Regions from separate parts of the Lysinibacillus sp. FSL L8-0312 genome, predicted to be linked through region 1. Evidence: predicted binding sites of a transcription regulator. Region 1 holds the regulator's gene; each other region holds the start of a gene.
What was found. Region 1 encodes CtsR, which represses protease genes until heat stress. Its sites were predicted from a motif close to ATGGTCAATAAAGGTCAAACA; they were not measured.

Region 1 (6,667 bases):
TGTAGGTCCTAAGAAAATGAATGAGCCGATTGGTCGTTTTGGATCTTTTAAGCCTGCTCTTGCACGACGGATCGCACGAGAAATCGCTTCTACCGCTTCTCCTTGCCCTACTACACGTTTGTGTAACTCTTCTTCAAGTTGTAATAACTTCGAAGATTCCTCGGAAGCAATTTTAGCTACTGGGATTCCTGTCCACATTGATACAACTGCTGCAACATCATCCACAGTCACTTTAGATTCCGCTTTGCCTTGCTCTTCTTTCCAATTTTTTCGTGTAGCTTCAATTTCATCTTTCAGCTTTTGCTCTGTGTCTCTTAGAGAGGCTGCCTTTTCAAATTCTTGGCCTGATACGGCTGCATTTTTTTCAGAGCGCACATTTTCAAGTTTATCTTCAAGTGCCTTTAAGTTTGGTGGCACTGCAAATGAACGTAAGCGAACTTTAGAACCTGCCTCGTCGATTAAGTCAATTGCTTTATCTGGTAAGAATCGGTCTGAAATATATCTGTCACTCATTTTAGCCGCTGCTTCAATCGCTTCATCTGTAATTTTTACACGGTGATGCGCTTCATAACGGTCACGTAAGCCTTGAATAATTAGAATCGCTTCTTCCACTGTTGGTTCATCCACTTGGATTGGTTGGAAGCGACGCTCTAATGCTGCATCCTTTTCAATATATTTGCGGTACTCGTCTAATGTTGTTGCACCAATACATTGAAGCTCACCGCGTGCTAAAGATGGTTTTAAAATATTGGAGGCATCAATCGCACCTTCTGCACCACCTGCACCGATTAATGTATGCAATTCATCAATGAATAAAATGATGTTGCCGGCTTGGCGAATTTCATCCATCACCTTTTTCAAACGATCTTCAAATTCACCACGATATTTAGTACCTGCAACAACCGTCCCCATATCTAAAGTCATGACACGTTTGTCACGTAGGATTTCTGGTACTTCATTATGGATAATTTGCTGTGCTAACCCTTCAGCAATCGCTGTTTTACCAACACCTGGCTCACCAATCAATACAGGGTTATTTTTCGTACGACGCGATAACACTTCAATCACACGTGTAATTTCCTTGCTTCGACCAATAACAGGGTCCAATGTGCCTTCACGTGCAATTTGTGTTAAATCACGTGCTAGGCTATCTAAAGTTGGGGTATTGGCAGCTTGAGCTGCTTGTTGCCCAGATTGTGCATTATCGTTGTTACCTAATAGCAATAATACTTGCTGACGTGCTTTATTTAAGCCGACACCCGCATTGTTTAAGACGCGAGCTGCCACGCCTTCACCTTCACGAATAAGCGCTAATAATAAGTGCTCTGTGCCGATATACGAGTGACCTAATTTACGTGATTCATCCACAGATAGTTCAATTACTTTCTTAGCTCTTGGCGTATAGTGAACAATTGGACCGACATCTTCTTTACCTTTACCAACTAATTCTTCAATACCAGCTTCAATCATTTGAGGACTAATATCAATGGCTTCTAACGCTTTCGCAGCAATACCGCCGCCTTCACGTATAAGCCCTAATAGAATGTGCTCTGTTCCAATAGATTCGTGCTTCCAACGAATAGCCTCTTCCTGAGCAAGCTGTAATACTTTTTGCGCGCGTTGTGTAAAACGATTAAACATCATATAAATCCTCTCCTTTTTCCCCATTTATAGGCTTATTCGCATATTCTTGAGATAATGCCTCACGGAGCATTTCCGCTCGGACACGATCCCGTTCAGCAGGGGGCAGTGCCTCACCTGCATAGTGCTGTAAAAAACCTGGTTGCATACTAACAACACATTCATTTAAGGTTGTTGCTTGAATCCCATCAATTAACTGTAGATCTACTCCTAAACGAACATTAGATAGACAGGTAGCGGCTTCCTCACTTGTTAGAATTCTCGCATGTGTAAGGGTACCTAAAGCCCGATATACTCTATCTTCTAGAGCAAGCTCTGCCTTTTCCATCAACTTCCCTCTTGCGTGTCGCTCTTTTTGGATAATCTTTTCAGCGACACTTTGTATGTCTGCTAAAATGTCTTCTTCTGTCTTCCCAAGTGTAATTTGATTCGACACTTGATAAACATTTCCTAAATTTTCGCTGCCTTCTCCATATATACCTCTTACAGTCATTCCTAAGCGAGTCATGGCATTAATAATTTGATTCATTTGCCCGGTTAATGTCAGTGCGGGTAGATGCATCATGACCGATGCGCGAAGACCCGTGCCAATATTCGTCGGACAACTTGTTAAATAGCCAAAAGTATCTCGAAAGGCATACGGTAATACTTTCTCTAGGATACGATCAATTTTATTTGCTTGTTCATAGGCACTTTGAAGTTGAAAGCTTGCTGTCATACATTGAATGCGTAAATGATCCTCTTCATTCACCATAATGCTAACGGATTCATCTTCAGAAAGAAGTATAGAACCTACTTGCTCTTTTTTAGCCAGCTGTGGACTAATCAAATGCTTTTCTACAAGAATTTGACGCTGTAGAGGCGTTAAATCCTTAATAGCAAAATAAGCATAATCATTTTGAAGCGTTGGGCTATCACTAAGTGCATGTGTAACTGCCTGTTCCACCTGCAGTGCCTCATTCTCTGAGAAAGCTAATGGAAATCGATAGCCATCTAAATTTCGAGCAAGGCGAATACGTGTACTAATGACAATATCTGAATAATCATCCTTGATATGCATCCACGTTGGGGTCGCACGCTCTAAAAATGAATCAATCATCATGACACATCACCACCTTCAAATTGTAGATGCTTCTCTAGCTCTTTAACTTCATCACGGAGCTTCGCCGCCTCCTCAAATTGTTCTTCTGCTACAGCGGCCTTCATACGCTTGCGGATATCCTCTATTTGCTTTTTAATGACATACACATTACTGCGAGCACCAGGCATTTTACCAATGTGTTGAGGGCCTGCCTGTATGCGATTAAAGAGCTTAGGCAAATGCTCACTAAAGGTGTCATAACAGCTCGGGCATCCAAATTTACCTTCTTTTAAAAATTGTTTATACGAAAATCCACATTGTGGGCATGTTTGCTGTTGTGGTTGAACTTGTTGTTTTTCCCCCACCTTTTGCCATGTAGGCGAGCCGAACCAGTTCGACAATAGCTGTTGAATAGACACTGGCTCTTGTTTAAACTCTGCATGAAATGGATGGAACTGTGAGGCGCAGACGTCACAATAATGGTGCTCCACCTTTTGCCCATTTTGAACTTGTGTTACTGTAACTGTCGCATTACGTTGTTTACAATGTTCGCATATCATTTCCATCACCTCACTATTTTTGCTGTTCATATTTGATTGTTGTCAGCATTGCTCGCAAGATCTTTGCTCGAATAGTATCTCTTAAAGGGAGATGTAAATCGATTGTGGAGCGATCAATTGCTGCTAACATTAATTTCGCTTCTCGTTTTGAAATTACCTGCTCATCGATGAGCCGATATACTAAATCTTCTGCCATCGTTTGAGATGCTCCACCTTCTATTTGTCTGAGAACATCGTCGATTAAATCAATCTGTGAATGCGCGCGGACACGTAAAATTCGTATGTACCCACCACCACCACGTTTGCTCTCAACAAGGTAACCTCGCTCGGCAGTAAATCTTGTATTAATTACATAATTTATTTGTGATGGCACACATTGAAATTTATCAGCAATCTCACTCCGTTTAATTTCAATATGCCCTTCTCCACCTAATTCAAGTACTTGCTTTAAGTAACCTTCTATGATGTCTGATATATTACGCATTTTAGGAATACACCTCGCTTGCTTCACTGACTTTGACTATCTTTGACTTTCTTTTAGTATATTATACAAAACGCTTCAAAAAAATTGCAATGATTTCGCCCATAGAAAAGTGAAAAGTCTTAAAATGCCTATTTTAGTACGAAAAACAGCACTTTTTCAGTTAAAACTGCGCGGGTTATAATTTGCTCATATACCTAATGTACCCTTATTAGTCATAGAAAAAACGCAAGCATATGCAACTAGCATATACTTGCGTCTATGAAAATTATACCCAACGACCAACAATTGGATAACGCCAAGGCTCATCAGACAATGCTTTTACGATACCGATAATTGGTACAACAAATAACATGATGCCGAAAATGATTAAAAACGGTAACCCAATAAGAACAAAACTTAAAACAACTGAGATAGCGATTAAAATACCCATAACAATTTGGAAGAGCAATGCTTGAATAGAAATCGCCTTCACTTCCTCATCCGAACTAATTAAGAAGAAAATAATAGGTACTAACCATGGCGCAAAAAATGCACTTGCGTGTATGATTACTTTAGACCATTTAGTCTCCATATATATCAACCCTTTCTTTGTACTTTGTCTATGTTTTATGTACTACTATTTACGGAACTATACCCGTAATAGTTTCACATTAAATAAGATTTATTAAATTTTTTTTGGAAGGCTGTGATGAGAGATGGAATTTAACAACACATTAGCAAACGAATATGAAAAGGGTATTCGTCGTACATTGCCAAGCTATGATGCCATGCTACGTTTAATACAAACCTTTTATCATTCCACACTGCCAGATAAAGCTGATATGTTAATTGTGGGTGCAGGAAGCGGCAATGAAATTTTACAGCTTGCAGATGGAAGGCCCGACTGGTCATTCACAGGTATTGATCCATCAGAGTCCATGCTCAGCATAGCAAAGGAACGTCTACACACTCTACCCAATACGCTGTCTTTCCACCAAGGAACAATACTAGATACTCAATTACCCTCCATAAAATACGATGCAGCAAGTTGTGTTCTCGTTCTGCATTTTATTCTGGGTTATGAAGAAAAACTATCTACATTAGAAGAAATCGCAAGACATTTAAAGCCTGGAGCACCGTTTGTCCTTGTCTCAAAATATGGTCAGCCCGGCTCTTTAGAAACTGAACTACAATTTGATTTATGGCGTTCCTATTGGCTACAACATACAAAGCTTCCTGCATCTGATGTAGCAGAGATGGAAAAATCCATTCGCTCCCTTTCGTTTATGCGTGAAGAGGATATTTTAACACTGCTACAAAAGGCGGGCTTTACAAAACCTTCTAGATTTTTTGCCACTACTTTATTTGCTGGTTGGGTATGCTTTAAAGAGGGGCACTAAATAAATATTTTGTAGTAAATAATTTGAGGTGAAAACCGTGATAAGCACCATTGGTATTACAAAACAACAACAATTACTAAAAGATTTTCCATTGGAAGTTATACATCAGCAAGAATTTGAATGGTATTGGGTTGATTTTAATTGCCCTACAGCCGAAGAAGAATCATTATTAGATACATTTTTCCATTTCCATCCGCTTGCTATTGAAGATTGCTTAATGCGATTACAGCGCCCAAAGCTCGATTTCTATGATGATTTTCATTTCTTTGTTATTCATCGAGTAAATGAAGAGAACCTTGCTGCAGAAGAGGTTAATATTTTTGCCTCCAATAAATTTATTGTGACGTTCCATAAAAACCCTGTTCCTGAAATAGATAAGGTACAAAAGATACTAGCAAGCCAACCAAAGAATTGGGAACGGGGGACAGTTTATTTAACATATCAAACAATTGATAAAATCGTGGATAGCTATTTCCCTCTTGTTTACAAAATTGAAGATCATCTTAATGCACTTGAAGGCGAACTTACATACCAAAGCAACGTAAATGCCATGAAGATTGTCTTCGAATTCCGTAGCGATTTGCTTGACCTTAGACGCACTATTTTACCGATGCGAGATCTTTTATATCGAATTCTTAATTCTTACCGTTTTTCTTTAAACAAATCAGAAAGAGCTTATTTCGGAGATATATACGACCATCTCATTAAACTAACTGAAATGGTTGAATCCAATCGAGAATTGACAGCGGATATGCGCGATAGCTATATGGCTATGAGCTCAAGTCGCATGAACGGCATTATGATGACTTTAACCATTGTATCAACTATCTTTATTCCACTTACTTTTATTGCTGGTGTATATGGCATGAACTTTGATAACATGCCTGAGCTTAATGGCCATTACAGCTATTTTATTGTACTAGGCTCCATGATTATTATTGCGATCTTTATGCTAGCTATCTTTAAACATAAAGGCTGGTTTAAATTATTTAAACCATAAAAAAAGCTGCTCGTTTTGTCATGAAACGAGCAGTCTCCTTTTTCAAGAAGTTAATAGGGTCCCCTATCATCAATTTTATTATCACCTTGCTGCGGAAATAAAAAGTATGCTAATACGCCTGATCCCAAAGTTGCACAGATTGTAATTAATAATCGCTCAACAGAGGGTACCTCAGCATAATAGTTTCGTAACATATAAACAGAGCCAATTGCGACAATAACCATGACTGGGATGACAAATTTAAAACGCTTTTTCTCCATATAATACCTCCTCTAATCCCTTTTTACGTACAGTCTCTATCTTGCTAAACAGTTCGTATTTTACAGGTTTCCTATTTTAAATTCAAATTTACTTCGTTTCACTAATTGAACTGACAATAAAGTAAAAAATAAAGAAATAACCAAATTTTTAACCAAATATTCAGCAAATAATAGTAAAATAGATTTAATACCAATTATTTATCAAATTTACAAACCTAACAAATTTCAAAAGGCTTTTTTACTTACAATTTATTATGGATAT
Region 2 (6,667 bases), 920 kb from region 1:
CAAATGGACGGCATGCGGCTTGTGGGTCTGGATTTAATGATAAAGCTGTATTTGCACAGAAGCCTGCCACAGCCATTGTAACGATTGGTGATTCAGCACCACCTGAAATCATCACATCTGCATCCCCACGTTCAATTACTTTAAAGGCATCGCCAATGGAGTTTGTTCCCGAAGCACACGCCGTTACAGAACATGAGTTAATACCTTTTGCACCAACGTGAATAGATACTTGCCCTGAAGCCATATCAGGAATCATCATTGGAATGAAGAATGGGCTGACACGTCTTGCGCCACGCTCTTGGAATGTTAAAAATTGTTGTTCATAAGTTTCCATACCGCCGATACCAGAGCCAATCCATACACCTGCACGTGGAGCTAACTCTTCATCAATTGTTAATTGTGAATCTTCCATTGCCATAATGGAAGCGGCTAACGCGTAGTGCGTAAAACGATCCATTTTACGTGCTTCTTTACGATCAATATATTTTTCAATATCGAAATCCTTCACTTCTGCTGCGATTTTTGCTGCAAAAAGTTCTTTATTCAATCGTGTCAGCTCACCAATGCCAGATTTACCAGCCTTGATGTTAGCCCATGTTTCTTCGATGCTATTTCCTAGTGGTGTAACTGCGCCAATTCCTGTAATTACTACTCGTCGTTTACTCATTGTCTTACTCCCCTCAAGCATTTTTCCTTCTTATTTTCCCCATCTCATGGCTACGGCACCCCATGTTAAGCCGCCACCAAAACCAACGAGGACTAATAAGTCATCCTCTTTAATCTTACCTGCTTCGAGCTCATCTACCAAGGAAATACCAATAGATGCTGCTGAAGTATTTCCATATTTATGAATCGTTTTTGACATTTTTTCAGGTGGTAGCTCTAATCGCTCACGAGCAGATTCCATAATTCGTATATTTGCCTGATGCGGCACTAAAAAATCTACGTCTTCTTTTGTTAATCCTGCTTTCTCTAACACATTAACAGCCGATTCACCCATTTGACGTACAGCAAACTTAAACACTTCACGACCATTCATTGTAATTGTGTCTTGCTGTGTTAAATAAAGGTTTTTACCGCCTGTACCATCAGCACCAAGTTCAAATGATACAATACCTCTGCCTTCAGATACTGGCCCAACAATAGCTGCACTAGCACCATCACCGAATAAAACAGCTGTATTACGATCCTTCCAATCGATGACTTTCGACAGTTTTTCTACACCTACTACTAAGACATATTTATAAGTATTTGCCTCTACAAAGTGCTTCGCTGTCACTAAGCTATATATAAATCCTGCACATGCCGCTGCTTGATCCATCGCCGCCGCATTCACTGCTCCGATTTGTTCTTGAACCATACATGCTACACTTGGAAAAGTTTGATCCTGTGTGACAGTTGCTACAAGTATTAAACCAATTTCCTCTGGCGTAATACCCGCTTTTGCAATAGCTTCTTTAGCAGCTGCTACTGCTAAATCTGAAGTTTCCTGATCCTCTGCCGCAAAATGACGTTCTTCAATGCCTGTTCGAGTTCGAATCCATTCATCTGAAGTATCCATTATTTTTTCCAAATCAAAATTTGTAACGACCTTCTCAGGAACATATTTGCCAATTCCTATAATACCAGCGTTCATATAGCAACCCCTCAGCTTTCTTACTATCAATTATTAGTAACTGGTCATAATTATAACGCATACGAAAGGAAGGAAGCAAGGTGATTTAAAATTAATGTGTTTTGGACGTGGCGGAGATTTTATTTTTGGTGAGGGCTGACTCTTTATTAGGTTAGGTGAGAGTTTTGGCATTATCGTCGTTTTTGAGCGGGTGAACTTCTACGTCATAGTACTGTCCACCTTTTTATGAACGGAGTGTCTTACTTAGGAGCACTATCTACTAGCTCTGAGCCAAGTTCCTACTATAATTAGAGCACTTCTGCACTCGTTACGAACAAAAACCCTAATCGAGACTAATTCCCTGACTCCTCTTCATTACAAAGCACACACTAACTTCCTATCATTAAACATCAGCATACCTTCTGCAAATCAAATGCTACGATAGGCCGTTGAATATAAAATCCAGATCCTTGTATTTGTTGTGACAAATTCGCCATGTTTCACATAAAAGGTTCTTTTTTTTTCGATTTATGTTATGATATGATAATGAATATGAGTAAAACCTTATAATGAAAAAAGTTCGGTTGAGGTGAAATTAATGCAATATATCGTAACGTTCATATGGTCATTCCTACTAGTTTCTATGTTAAACTACGTAGTCAGCTCTGTACTTGGTGTACCATTCGATTTTAAAACAGGGGCAATCGTTTCCGTTGTATTCTCCATTCTAATCTTTATTATTGGAGCAATCATTCCAAACGATCCTACACCAGAAGCTGCAGACCATCATTAATTTATCTAGAAAAAACCTGTTCAGCATATTGCCGAACAGGTTTTTTCTGTTATTTTTCCACAACACATTGACCATCACGCATTTTCACATGCAAAGTTTCTCCTAGTAAAACCTCACCACGAAGCAGTTCTCTAGCTACTGCTGTTTCGATATGTCGTTGTACAAAGCGTTTTAATGGTCTCGCTCCAAACTGAGCATCCGCTCCTTGCTGTACTACCCAATCAATAACCTCTTGCTCGACAGATAAAGTAATTTCCTGTTCTGCCACACGTTTAATCAGTTGCTCCACGTACTTCCAAGCAATCGCAGTAAAATGCTTTGTAGATAAAGCATGGAAAAAGATAATGTCATCCATACGGTTTAATAACTCTGGTTTAAAATGTTGGCGTAAGGCCGTCATCACTAAGTCTTCAACAGCATTATCGCCTTCTTTTGCCTCCATTAAATAACTAGAGCCAATATTGGATGTTAGAATGACCACTGTATTTGTAAAATTCACCATACGTCCCTGACTATCTGTAATGCGGCCATCATCTAAAATTTGTAATAAAATATTCGCCACGTCTGGATGCGCTTTTTCAATTTCATCTAGGAGGACCACGGAATATGGATTTCGGCGTACAGCTTCTGTTAATTGTCCGCCCTCCTCATAACCTACATAGCCTGGAGGAGCACCAACGAGACGAGACACACTATGTTTCTCCATGTATTCACTCATATCAATTCGAATAAAGTGATCTTCTGCATCAAATAACTGCGCAGCAAGTGCCTTAGCAAGCTCAGTTTTACCAACACCTGTTGGACCTAAGAATAAAAAGCTACCAATCGGACGATGCGGATCTTTAATACCTGCACGTGCACGCCATACAGCTTCTGTTACTAATTGAACTGCTGTATCTTGACCGACTACCCTTTCATGTAATGTATCCTTTAATCGTAGAAGTTTTTCACGTTCTCCTTCTACTAATTTTGTTACAGGAATTCCTGTCCAGCGGGAAACGATCGCAGCAATTTCATCTGCCGTTACTTCTTCACGTAAAATGCGGGATTCTGCCCCGTTTTCTAACTGTTTTTCGAGTTCCTGAATTTCCTTTTCTAATGTTGGGATTTTGCCATGGCGTAATTCGGCAGCTTTATTTAAATCATATTTACTTTCTGCTTCATCTAAATCACGACGGTATTTATCTAATGTTTCCCGTTTTTTCTGAATATCGTGTAACATTTCTTTTTCTGCTTCCCATTGTTGGCGCATGCCCTCTGAGGATTCTTTTAATTTTGTTAATTCCTCACGCAATTGCTCTAGACGTTTTTTACTTGCCTCGTCCTTTTCCTTACGTAATGCCTGTTCTTCAATCTCAAGCTGCATAATGCGACGTGTCACTGCATCTAATTCCTGTGGCATCGAATCAATTTCTGTACGAATCATCGCACAAGCCTCATCAATTAAATCAATTGCCTTATCAGGTAAAAATCGCTCTGTAATATATCGGTTGGACAGTTCTGCTGCCGCAACAATTGCTCTGTCATGAATTCGTACTGCATGATGTAATTCAAAGCGTTCTTTTAAGCCCCGTAAAATGGAAACCGTATCCTCAATCGAAGGCTCACGTACAAGAACTTGCTGGAATCGTCGCTCTAAAGCAGGATCTTTTTCAATGTACATACGATACTCATCTAGTGTTGTAGCACCAATACAATGTAGTTCACCGCGTGCAAGCATTGGCTTGAGCATATTCCCTGCATCCATAGCACCGTCTGTTTTGCCTGCGCCGACGATGGTATGAATTTCATCAATAAATAAAATGATTTGTCCTTCTGAATCTTTCACCTCTTTTAACACACCTTTTAAGCGCTCTTCAAATTGGCCACGATAGCTTGCCCCTGCGATTAAAGCACTCATATCTAGCTCATATAACACACATTCTTTCAAGCCCTCTGGCACATCGCCTTTCACAATACGCTGTGCTAAACCCTCAACAATCGCTGTTTTACCAACTCCTGGTTCACCAATTAATACAGGATTATTTTTCGTTTTGCGTGTTAAAATACGAATGACATTTCGAATTTCCTCATCACGCCCGATAACAGGGTCCATTTTGCCGTTTTTAACTTCTTCAATCAAATTTCGTCCAAATTGCTCTAGTGGTTTTTTGTTATCTGTTTGTTGAAATTGCATAGCTAGCACTCCTTTACCATCATGTTTCTTATTATTGTTATACCCATTCTTGTTCTTTTAAAAAAGTTTGACCTTTTTTGACTAACTTTATTTTACATCAATCGACATTGCTTCGCAAAGAAATCGCACTAAAATTTTTTCACGGATTTTGGAAATTTACGTTATAATAATGGTATGTTTCTATGTTTTAGTATCGAAAAATCCACTATCCTTTTGTAATAATTGCCGTTTATTACAAAAAGAAAGCGATGTGTTGGAGATATGGTTTTAATGGATAATATGTTTGAAAAAATTAAAGATCTATTTCAAAAGCATGGTGTTTTTATCAAAGTGAATAAAGGAAATAAAATTTTCCTAGAGGGTGAACGGGCAAAAGAAATTTATTACATCCAATCTGGTGTGATTTCGATAAGCCAAGAAACCGAAACTGGCAAGGAATTAACTATTCGTATTTGTGGTCCTGACAGTATAATTGGAGAGGGGTCATTGTTTTGTAACCTAATCTATAATTCCATGACTGCAAAGGTTTTAGAGCCTTCTACGATGTATGTGTTAAGTCGGAAATCATTGGAGCATTTACTAGAAGATCAGCCTACTGTGATGGTGGAATATATAAAGTGGTTGCAAACAGAAAACTTAAAGCATCAAAGTCGTTTGCGTGATTTAGTGTTAAATGGTAAAAAAGGTGCTTTATTTTCAACGCTCATTCGGCTTTCCAATACGTATGGTAAACCTTTAGAAAATGGCTCAATTTTTATTGATTTCCAGCTAACAAATACAGAAATTGCGAATTTGTGTGCAACAAGTCGTGAAATGATTAATCGTATGTTGAATGATTTAAAAAAACACGACATTATCACCTTTGATAAAGGCTTTATTACAATTCATGATTTACAATTTTTAAAAAATGAAATTGCTTGTGAAAATTGTCCATTACAAATATGCCGTATCGATTAATTTCGTTACAAACGAAAATCCCTGCCTATAAAATATAGCAGGGATTTTATCGTGTTGAAAAACAAAACCATCCATAGCATTTTTGTGAAGGGTGAAAATGGATTTCCGTTGCAGGCTACTTGCTTTCCTGTGGGCGAGCGCCGAGCCGCTTCCTCCGTGCAGGGGCTCGCCTGTCTCGCTATCCCACGGGAGTCAAGTAGCCTTCCACTCCAACCCATAAAAATATTTCTTTTTAGCAAAGATCTTCAAATAAAGTGAAGGTATTCATTACTCTTTATGGAGGGTGTTGTCACTCATCACTTCTCCACATTGACAATAAGAGGCTATCCTTTCTCTAATCATACAAATACGGCTCGTATGAAAGATAAGAAAAAGACATTTTTGCAGAATGGTTGATTGGAGTGGAGCCAGCGTCACTCCTAGGGGATTTAGCGTCACAGTTGAGACTCTGGAGCGAACGCAGTGAGTGAAGCGGCTCATCGGACGCCCCCTGGAAAGGACGCTGGTGGAACGGAAATCAACCCCTCGCCTTGCTAAAGGTTCTTTTTCTACTATGAACATCATCTTTTTTCAACAACATGAAATCCCTGCCTATAAAATAAGCAGGGATTTTTAATGTTGCAATTTTAGCGTACGCCTAATGCCATTTTTGCATAGCGTGACATTTTGTCTTTTGACCAAGGTGGATTCCATACAATGTTAACATTTGTACTTTTCACTTCTGGAAGTTCCCCTAATGCCGTATTCACCTGATCCACAATAACTGGCCCAAGTGGGCATCCCATCGATGTTAATGTCATCGTAACAGTTGCTACACCTTCATCATCTAAATCTACATCATATACTAAACCTAAGTTGACGATATCAATCCCAAGCTCAGGGTCAATTACATTTTCTAAAGCACCAAACATGCTATCTTTCATATCTTGATCCATTCGTATTTCTCCTTCCATCATAGTGTTAACCTTATCATAGCAGATGCATCCTGTTATGCCAAATGCTGTGCAAGCCAGTCTGTTGCTGCTAGCATACCGTCACGTGGGACTGCATGTCCTGCCTTTTTGTTCACCATAAACTTTAAATATTCAGGGCTTGCTTGATAGTATTCCCGTAATGTCTCATAAAA
Region 3 (6,667 bases), 710 kb from region 1:
AAAGCGAAAGGCAGAAAAATATATGTTTGTAATTTAATGACGCAAAAAGGTGAAACGATTTCTTATACAGCAGGTGATCATGTAACAGCCATACATAAGCATGTTGGCGGCGATTTTATTGATTCTATTTTAGTAAACGACGAAGAACTCCCTAACCCTGTAAAAGAACTATATAAAGAAGAAAGAGCAGAGCCAGTGACATTTGATGTGGCAAAGCTTGAAAGTATGGGCTTAGAGGTTATACAACGTGATATTGCTACAATTCGGTCAGATGGGACTGTTCGACATAATGCTATCAATGTTGCAGAATGGCTGGTAGATTATGCTGATATTTACCAGCAAAAAGTAAGAAGACCCATTATAGAAACATAATGGATTGATTGTATATGGTAAGATGAACATATACATAGAAATCATGATTGAAAGGGGGGCATGATATGTCTTTTGCTTCTGAAACAAAAAAGGAATTAACGCAAATAGAAGCGGACAATCATTGTATGAAAGCAGAAGTTTCTGCCCTAATTCGTATGAATGGTTCATTATCCTTTGCAAATAAACAACTAAGTTTAGACGTGCAAACTGAAAACGCTGCAATTGCTAGAAGACTATATACGATTATGAAAAAATTGTATCCGTACAATGTAGAATTGCTTGTTCGTAAGAAGATGCGACTAAAAAAAAATAACGTGTATATTTGCCGTGTAAGAGAAGGTGCGCGCGAGCTGCTAATTGATTTAGAAATCATCTCAGACGACTTTCAATTTAACCATACAATCTCAAGAAAGCTCATCAAAAAGAGTGGTCAAAAAAGAGCTTATTTAAGAGGAGCATTTTTAGCAGGAGGTTCTGTCAACAATCCAGAAACATCAGCCTACCATTTAGAGATTTATTCTTTGTATAAAGAGCATGGTGAGGCATTGATGGATTTGATGAATGAATTTGAACTTAATGCCAAAACAATTGAACGAAAAAAAGGTTTTGTCACCTATTTAAAGGAAGCAGAGAAAATTTCAGATTTCCTTAATATTGTTGGCGCACATCAGGCCATGATGAAGTTTGAGGATGTGCGCATATTGCGAGATATGCGAAATAGCGTCAACCGTATTGTGAACTGTGAAACAGCCAACTTAAACAAAACTATTGGTGCAGCATTACGACAGGTAGAGAATATTCGATTTATTGAAAATTCAATTGGTCTGGATCAGCTACCAGAAAAGCTACGTGAAATAGCACGTCTACGGGTAGAATATCAGGATGTGACATTAAAAGAGCTTGGTGAAATGGTATCAAGTGGAACGGTTAGTAAATCAGGTGTTAACCATCGATTGAGAAAAATTGATGAGATTGCTGATGCATTAAGACGCGGTGAAAAAATAGGTGGTTAAGTTTTCATACTTTTCAGGTATGAATGTCATGCGTAATCGCTTATTGTTCTTTTGCTAGTAAGTGAGGTAAGATAAAACTAATAGATGAACGGTAGTGAAGGGGAGTTTTGAGTATGATTGAGAGAAGAGTCCAGGTCAAATTAAAATTAGGACTACAAGCTAGACAAGCAGCACTATTTGTGCAGGAAGCAAATCGTTTTAGTGCGGATATCTTTCTGGAAAAAGACGAGAAAAAAGTAAATGCCAAATCCATTATGGGTGTCATGAGCTTAGCAGTCGCTAAAGGCACTGAAGTTACTTTAAGTAGTGACGGCAGCGATGCGGAGCAAGCGGTTACAGCATTGGCTACAATTATCGAAAATGAAGACTAACATTCATTGAACACAAAAGGCATCACAGAGCAAATCTGTGATGCCTTCATAGTGTTGAAAAACAAAACCATCCATAGCGTTTTTGTGAAAGGTGAAAATGGATTTCCATTGCAGGCTACTTGCTTTCCAGTGGGCGAGCGCCGAGCAGCTTCCTCCGCTACCGCTCCGTTTAGAGGCTCGCCTGTCTCGCTATCCCACGGGAGTCAAGTAGCCTTCCACCCCAATCCATAAAAATGTTTCTTTTTAGAAAGGTTTTCAAATAAAGTGAAGGTATTCACTACGCTTTATGGAGAAGTGTTGTCATCCATCACTTCTCCGCATTGAAAATAAGAGCCTATCCTCTTTCTAATTTTGTTCAGGAAAAGACACTTTTGCAGAATGGTTGATGGGAGTGGAGCCAGCGTCACTCCTAGGGGATTAGTGAGCTGCACCCAAAATATTGGACTTAAAAATCTACTATAGGGGGTGCAGGTAGTGATTTCTGATGAACAAAAATTAGCCGCAGTTCTAGCTTACTTTGAAGAAAAAGAAAGTACGTATCAGATTGCCAATCGATTACAGAGGGATCGACAGTACATTCGATTATGGATTGAATTATATCGCTATCATGGCATCGAAGGAATTATTCGTCCTCAAGGGTTCACGAATTACGAAGATTCTTTTAAAATAAAAGTAATTCAACACCTGATAGAGACGGGCGATTCGCTCCTTCAGACTGCTGCGAAGTTTAATATTCCTTCCCGTGAAACCGTTCGGAGATGGAAAAAACAATGGATGTCAACGGCTGGTGAGGTGCTCTATCAAGTAGAAAAGGAGCGCCAATCAATGCCAAAAAAACAACCACCTTCGTCCGATTTAAATGGAAAAACAACGGATGAGTTAAAAGCCGAAATTGAGTATTTACGGATGGAAAATGCCTATTTAAAAAAGTTGAAAGCCTTAGTTCAAGAAAAGGATGCCTTCAAATCCAAGAAAAAGTAAGAGCTGTCTATGAGCTAAGGTTGGATTTTCCTCTTCAAGCTCTATTAAAAGTCGCGAAACTTAAGAAAAGTACGTATTATTATCATCTCCAAAAATGGGTAAAACCAGATAAATATCAAGCGATCAAAGAACGAATTCAGACGCTTTTTCATTACCATAAGGGGCGTTATGGCTATCGTCGTATTTGTTTAGCCCTCCGAAATGAAGGGTTTTTCATCAACCATAAAACGGTCCAACGATTGATGCAAGAATTGGGCTTAAAAGGGACGGTACGCCCTAAAAAATACCGTTCGTATAAAGGGACAGTCGGCTATGTCGCAGAGAATGTCATCCAACGTGATTTTGAAGCCACTGCACCCAATCAGAAATGGGTAACCGATGTAACGGAGTTTAAAATAAACGGTCAAAAAATCTATATATCCGCTGTATTAGATTTATTCAATCGAGAAATCGTTGGGTATGAGGTATCAAAATCACCTAATTTTGAGTTAGTTCAACAGTCTTTTAAGAAGGCGTTTACGTATACAAAGTTATCGAAAAAGAGTGGCTTAATCGTCCATTCTGATCAAGGATGGTTATATCAAATACCACGTTTTAAAGCGTTATTGGCAACACATGAAATCAAGCAAAGTATGTCACGGAAAGGAAATTGTTTAGATAATGCCGTGATAGAAAGCTTTTTTGGCATTATGAAATCAGAATTTCTATACGCAACAACGTTTAAGAACTACGAAGCATTCAAAAAAGCGTTAGTAGACTTTATCCACTACTACAATCATGAGCGGATAAAAATAAAACTCAACGGAAAAAGTCCAGTTGAGTTTCGAAGAGTTTCTTAAAAGTTCAAATTTTTGGGGTCAGTTCATAGCGTCCTAGAGGAGCCCCTGGAGCGAATGCAGTGATCAGCGGACGCCCACTGGAAAGGACGCTGGCGGAACGGAAATCAACCCCTCGCCTTTCAAAATGGCTGTTTCTGTCGTTGACATCACCTTTTTCAACAACACGAAAGGCATCACAGAGCGAGTCTGTGATGCCTTCTCATTTTTATTTATTATCGCTACGGTGCATAATGTGATCGATTAAACCATATTCTTTAGCACGTTCAGCAGTCATGAAATTATCACGATCTGTGTCTCTAGCAATGACTTCAAGTGGTTGGCCTGTGCGTTCAGATAAAATGCCATTTAATTTTTCACGTAAGAATAAAATACGTTTAGCAGCAATTTCAATTTCTGTCGCTTGACCTTGTGCGCCACCTAGTGGTTGGTGAATCATTACTTCTGCATTTGGTAATGCAAAACGTTTACCAGGCTCACCAGCAGCTAGTAAGAAAGCACCCATTGATGCAGCCATACCAATACAAATTGTTTGAACTTGTGGTTTAATGATTTGCATTGTGTCATAAATAGCCATACCAGCCGTAATTGATCCACCTGGTGAATTAATGTAAAGAGAGATATCTTTATCTGGATCTTCCGCTTGTAGGAAAAGAAGTTGTGCAACAATGGAGTTAGCCACATTGTCATCAATAGCGCTTCCTAAAAGAATAATACGGTCTTTAAGTAGACGTGAATAAATGTCATATGCACGTTCACCGCGACTTGTTTGTTCAATAACTGTAGGAATTAAATTCATGTTAAATCCTCCTTAAAAAACTAAATTCGAATACCTTTGCTGAAAATTTCCATTGTTATTTCAGCTGTATCCTTATCATACACATTATAGTCAGGGAAGGTCAAATATTAACCCTGCTAAAGTGAAATAAAAAAAATAAAATGTTTTTGCATTCTATGGTTGAATTATATGTGATAGGCTTGTATAATAATTGAGGTTATAAGTTTAAAGTACAGTACACTATTTTGCAGGTATGCTTCAAAAAATGAGGGTTATCTACATCATGCTTTTCGTAAGCCTAGAGTGAGTACTTTTTTTTTGTGCCTTTGCCCTCGTGGTGTAATGGATAACACGTAAGATTCCGGTTCTTGCACTGGGGGTTCGATTCCCTCCGAGGGCGCCATTTTACTGAATATAGATAGACTTGTTATAGCTCATCTCCTAATAAGTAGTTTAGCAGCCTGCTTAGCGGAGATCGAGAGGGAGATATAGGTGCAATACTGTCCTAGTTGGCATTATCCCCCTATTTATTCCTTTCAAACCTTCAAAAAAGCAATAACTCCAAATTATTTTTTAGTGGACATACTGTACGTGAAGACTAGAAATAGTCGAAAAAAAGAATCCTATCTGAGGGGATTCTTTTTTTTTGCCTAAATTTATCGAAATTTGGTGTGGATTGTAGTGTATATATATTAATTTTAGATTATATTTCTTGTTATTTATACATGTTTCTTCTAATTATATAAGTTTATTATAAATTAATATGAAAAAATATTTAGTTTTATGCGAAAAGTTGTTGTCTAAATACTATAATATTAATATAATTGACCTAATAGTCTAACATTTCCGAATTGCGAAAAATAATACGCATTTCGGAAAATTATCGAAATAGGGGGAAATACAATGAAGAAAACAGGTTGGATGCTACTGATGATGGTTGCAGCATTAACATTAGCACTTGCAGGATGTGGTACAAAGGATGGTGCATCTTCAGGAAGCTCATCTTCAGAAGATGGTAAGAAAATATATAAAGTTGGTACAGAGGCAACTTTCGCACCATTTGAATCTGTTGACGATTCAGGGAAAATTGTGGGGATTGATGTCGATGTTTTAAAAGCTATTGCTGATGAAATGGACTTTGAAGTTGACTGGAATAACATTGGTTGGGAGCCAGTTTTCCAAACAATTAAAAACGGTGAAACAGATATTGGTGCTTCAGGAATCACAATTACTGAAGAGCGTAAAGAATCATTTGATTTTACAGAGCCTTATTATGAGTCTCAATTATTGATTGTTGTAAAAGAAGATTCAAAAATTAAATCTCTAGCTGAACTAAAAGATAAAAAGGTATCAGTACAAATTAATGCTACAGGTCATATGGCGGCGAAAAAGCTACAAGGGGAAGCAAGTACAAATATTATGGCGTTTGAAAGTCAACCAATCGCAATTCAAGAGATGTTAAACGGTAACGTTGATGCAGCTATTGGAGACAATGCGGTAGTTTACGAATACATTAAAGCGCATCCAGATCAAAAACTAAAAGTAATCGAAGATGATGCATTTGAAAAAGAATATTATGGCTTTATGGTTCAAAAAGGAAACAAAGAGCTATTAGATAAATTAAATGAAGGTCTTAAAAAGATTAAAGAAAACGGTAAATTAAAAGAAATTACAGGTTCTGATTTCAAGTAATAAATGAATGATGACGCCCCTAGTATGCTAGCGGCTCATTCACTTTAAAGGGGAAATGGGGTTTTCGGATGGACATCTTTGACTTACGCTGGGACATTGTCTGGAACTACCGAGATATGTTTATACGGGGTATTGGCGTAACAATTATTTTGACACTTAGTGGTTATTTTGGAGGTATTCTATTAGGACTATTTTTAGGCCTAGGAAAATTATCGAGTAAAAAATGGATTTATTGGCCATCAAAATTATATATCGATTTATTCCGTGGAACACCAATGCTTGTGCAAATTTTATTAATTCACTTAGCAGTTATTCCAACAATTTTTGGTCATTCTTTAGGATATATGGTGTCAGGGATTACAGCGCTCGTATTAAACTGTGCTGCTTACAATGCGGAAATTTTCCGTGCAGGTATTCAAAGTATTGCAAAGGGGCAAATGGAGGCAGCTCGTTCTTTAGGGTTAACACATAACCAAGCGATGCGTAAGGTCATTTTACCACAGGCATTTAGACGTATGATTCCACCATTAGGGAACGAATTTATCGCATTATTAAAAGATTCTTCATTAGTAACAGTTATTGCAGCACCAGATATTTTATACGCAAGTAAGGTAGTAGCAGGTG

Region 2: a site for CtsR is predicted at 4,649-4,669, ahead of MHI22_RS19905 (ATP-dependent Clp protease ATP-binding subunit). Genes of this name have one in related genera too.
Region 3: a site for CtsR is predicted at 4,459-4,479, ahead of clpP (ATP-dependent Clp endopeptidase proteolytic subunit ClpP). Genes of this name have one in related genera too.

What each region holds. Positions count from the first base shown of each region.
Region 1 covers NZ_JBBOOV010000001.1:3,058,172-3,064,838, forward strand. The annotation lists gene MHI22_RS15505 (ATP-dependent Clp protease ATP-binding subunit) at 1-1,644, opposite strand, end outside; gene MHI22_RS15510 (protein arginine kinase) at 1,634-2,743, opposite strand; gene MHI22_RS15515 (UvrB/UvrC motif-containing protein) at 2,740-3,282, opposite strand; gene MHI22_RS15520 (CtsR family transcriptional regulator) at 3,296-3,766, opposite strand; gene MHI22_RS15525 (DUF4870 domain-containing protein) at 4,032-4,337, opposite strand; gene MHI22_RS15530 (class I SAM-dependent methyltransferase) at 4,462-5,145, shown strand; gene corA (magnesium/cobalt transporter CorA) at 5,183-6,145, shown strand; gene MHI22_RS15540 (hypothetical protein) at 6,196-6,405, opposite strand.
Region 2 covers NZ_JBBOOV010000001.1:3,980,309-3,986,975, reverse strand. The annotation lists gene fabF (beta-ketoacyl-ACP synthase II) at 1-667, opposite strand, end outside; gene MHI22_RS19915 (beta-ketoacyl-ACP synthase III) at 698-1,636, opposite strand; gene MHI22_RS19910 (YjzD family protein) at 2,214-2,408, shown strand; gene MHI22_RS19905 (ATP-dependent Clp protease ATP-binding subunit) at 2,458-4,584, opposite strand; gene MHI22_RS19900 (Crp/Fnr family transcriptional regulator) at 4,855-5,541, shown strand; gene MHI22_RS19895 (metal-sulfur cluster assembly factor) at 6,168-6,476, opposite strand; gene MHI22_RS19890 (prolyl oligopeptidase family serine peptidase) at 6,530-6,667, opposite strand, start outside.
Region 3 covers NZ_JBBOOV010000001.1:2,350,799-2,357,465, reverse strand. The annotation lists gene MHI22_RS11920 (gluconeogenesis factor YvcK family protein) at 1-372, shown strand, start outside; gene whiA (DNA-binding protein WhiA) at 438-1,385, shown strand; gene MHI22_RS11910 (HPr family phosphocarrier protein) at 1,499-1,756, shown strand; gene MHI22_RS11905 (helix-turn-helix domain-containing protein) at 2,231-2,737, shown strand; gene MHI22_RS11900 (IS3 family transposase) at 2,722-3,576, shown strand; gene clpP (ATP-dependent Clp endopeptidase proteolytic subunit ClpP) at 3,782-4,372, opposite strand; tRNA gene MHI22_RS11890 (tRNA-Arg) at 4,680-4,754, shown strand; gene MHI22_RS11885 (basic amino acid ABC transporter substrate-binding protein) at 5,255-6,043, shown strand; gene MHI22_RS11880 (amino acid ABC transporter permease) at 6,112-6,667, shown strand, end outside.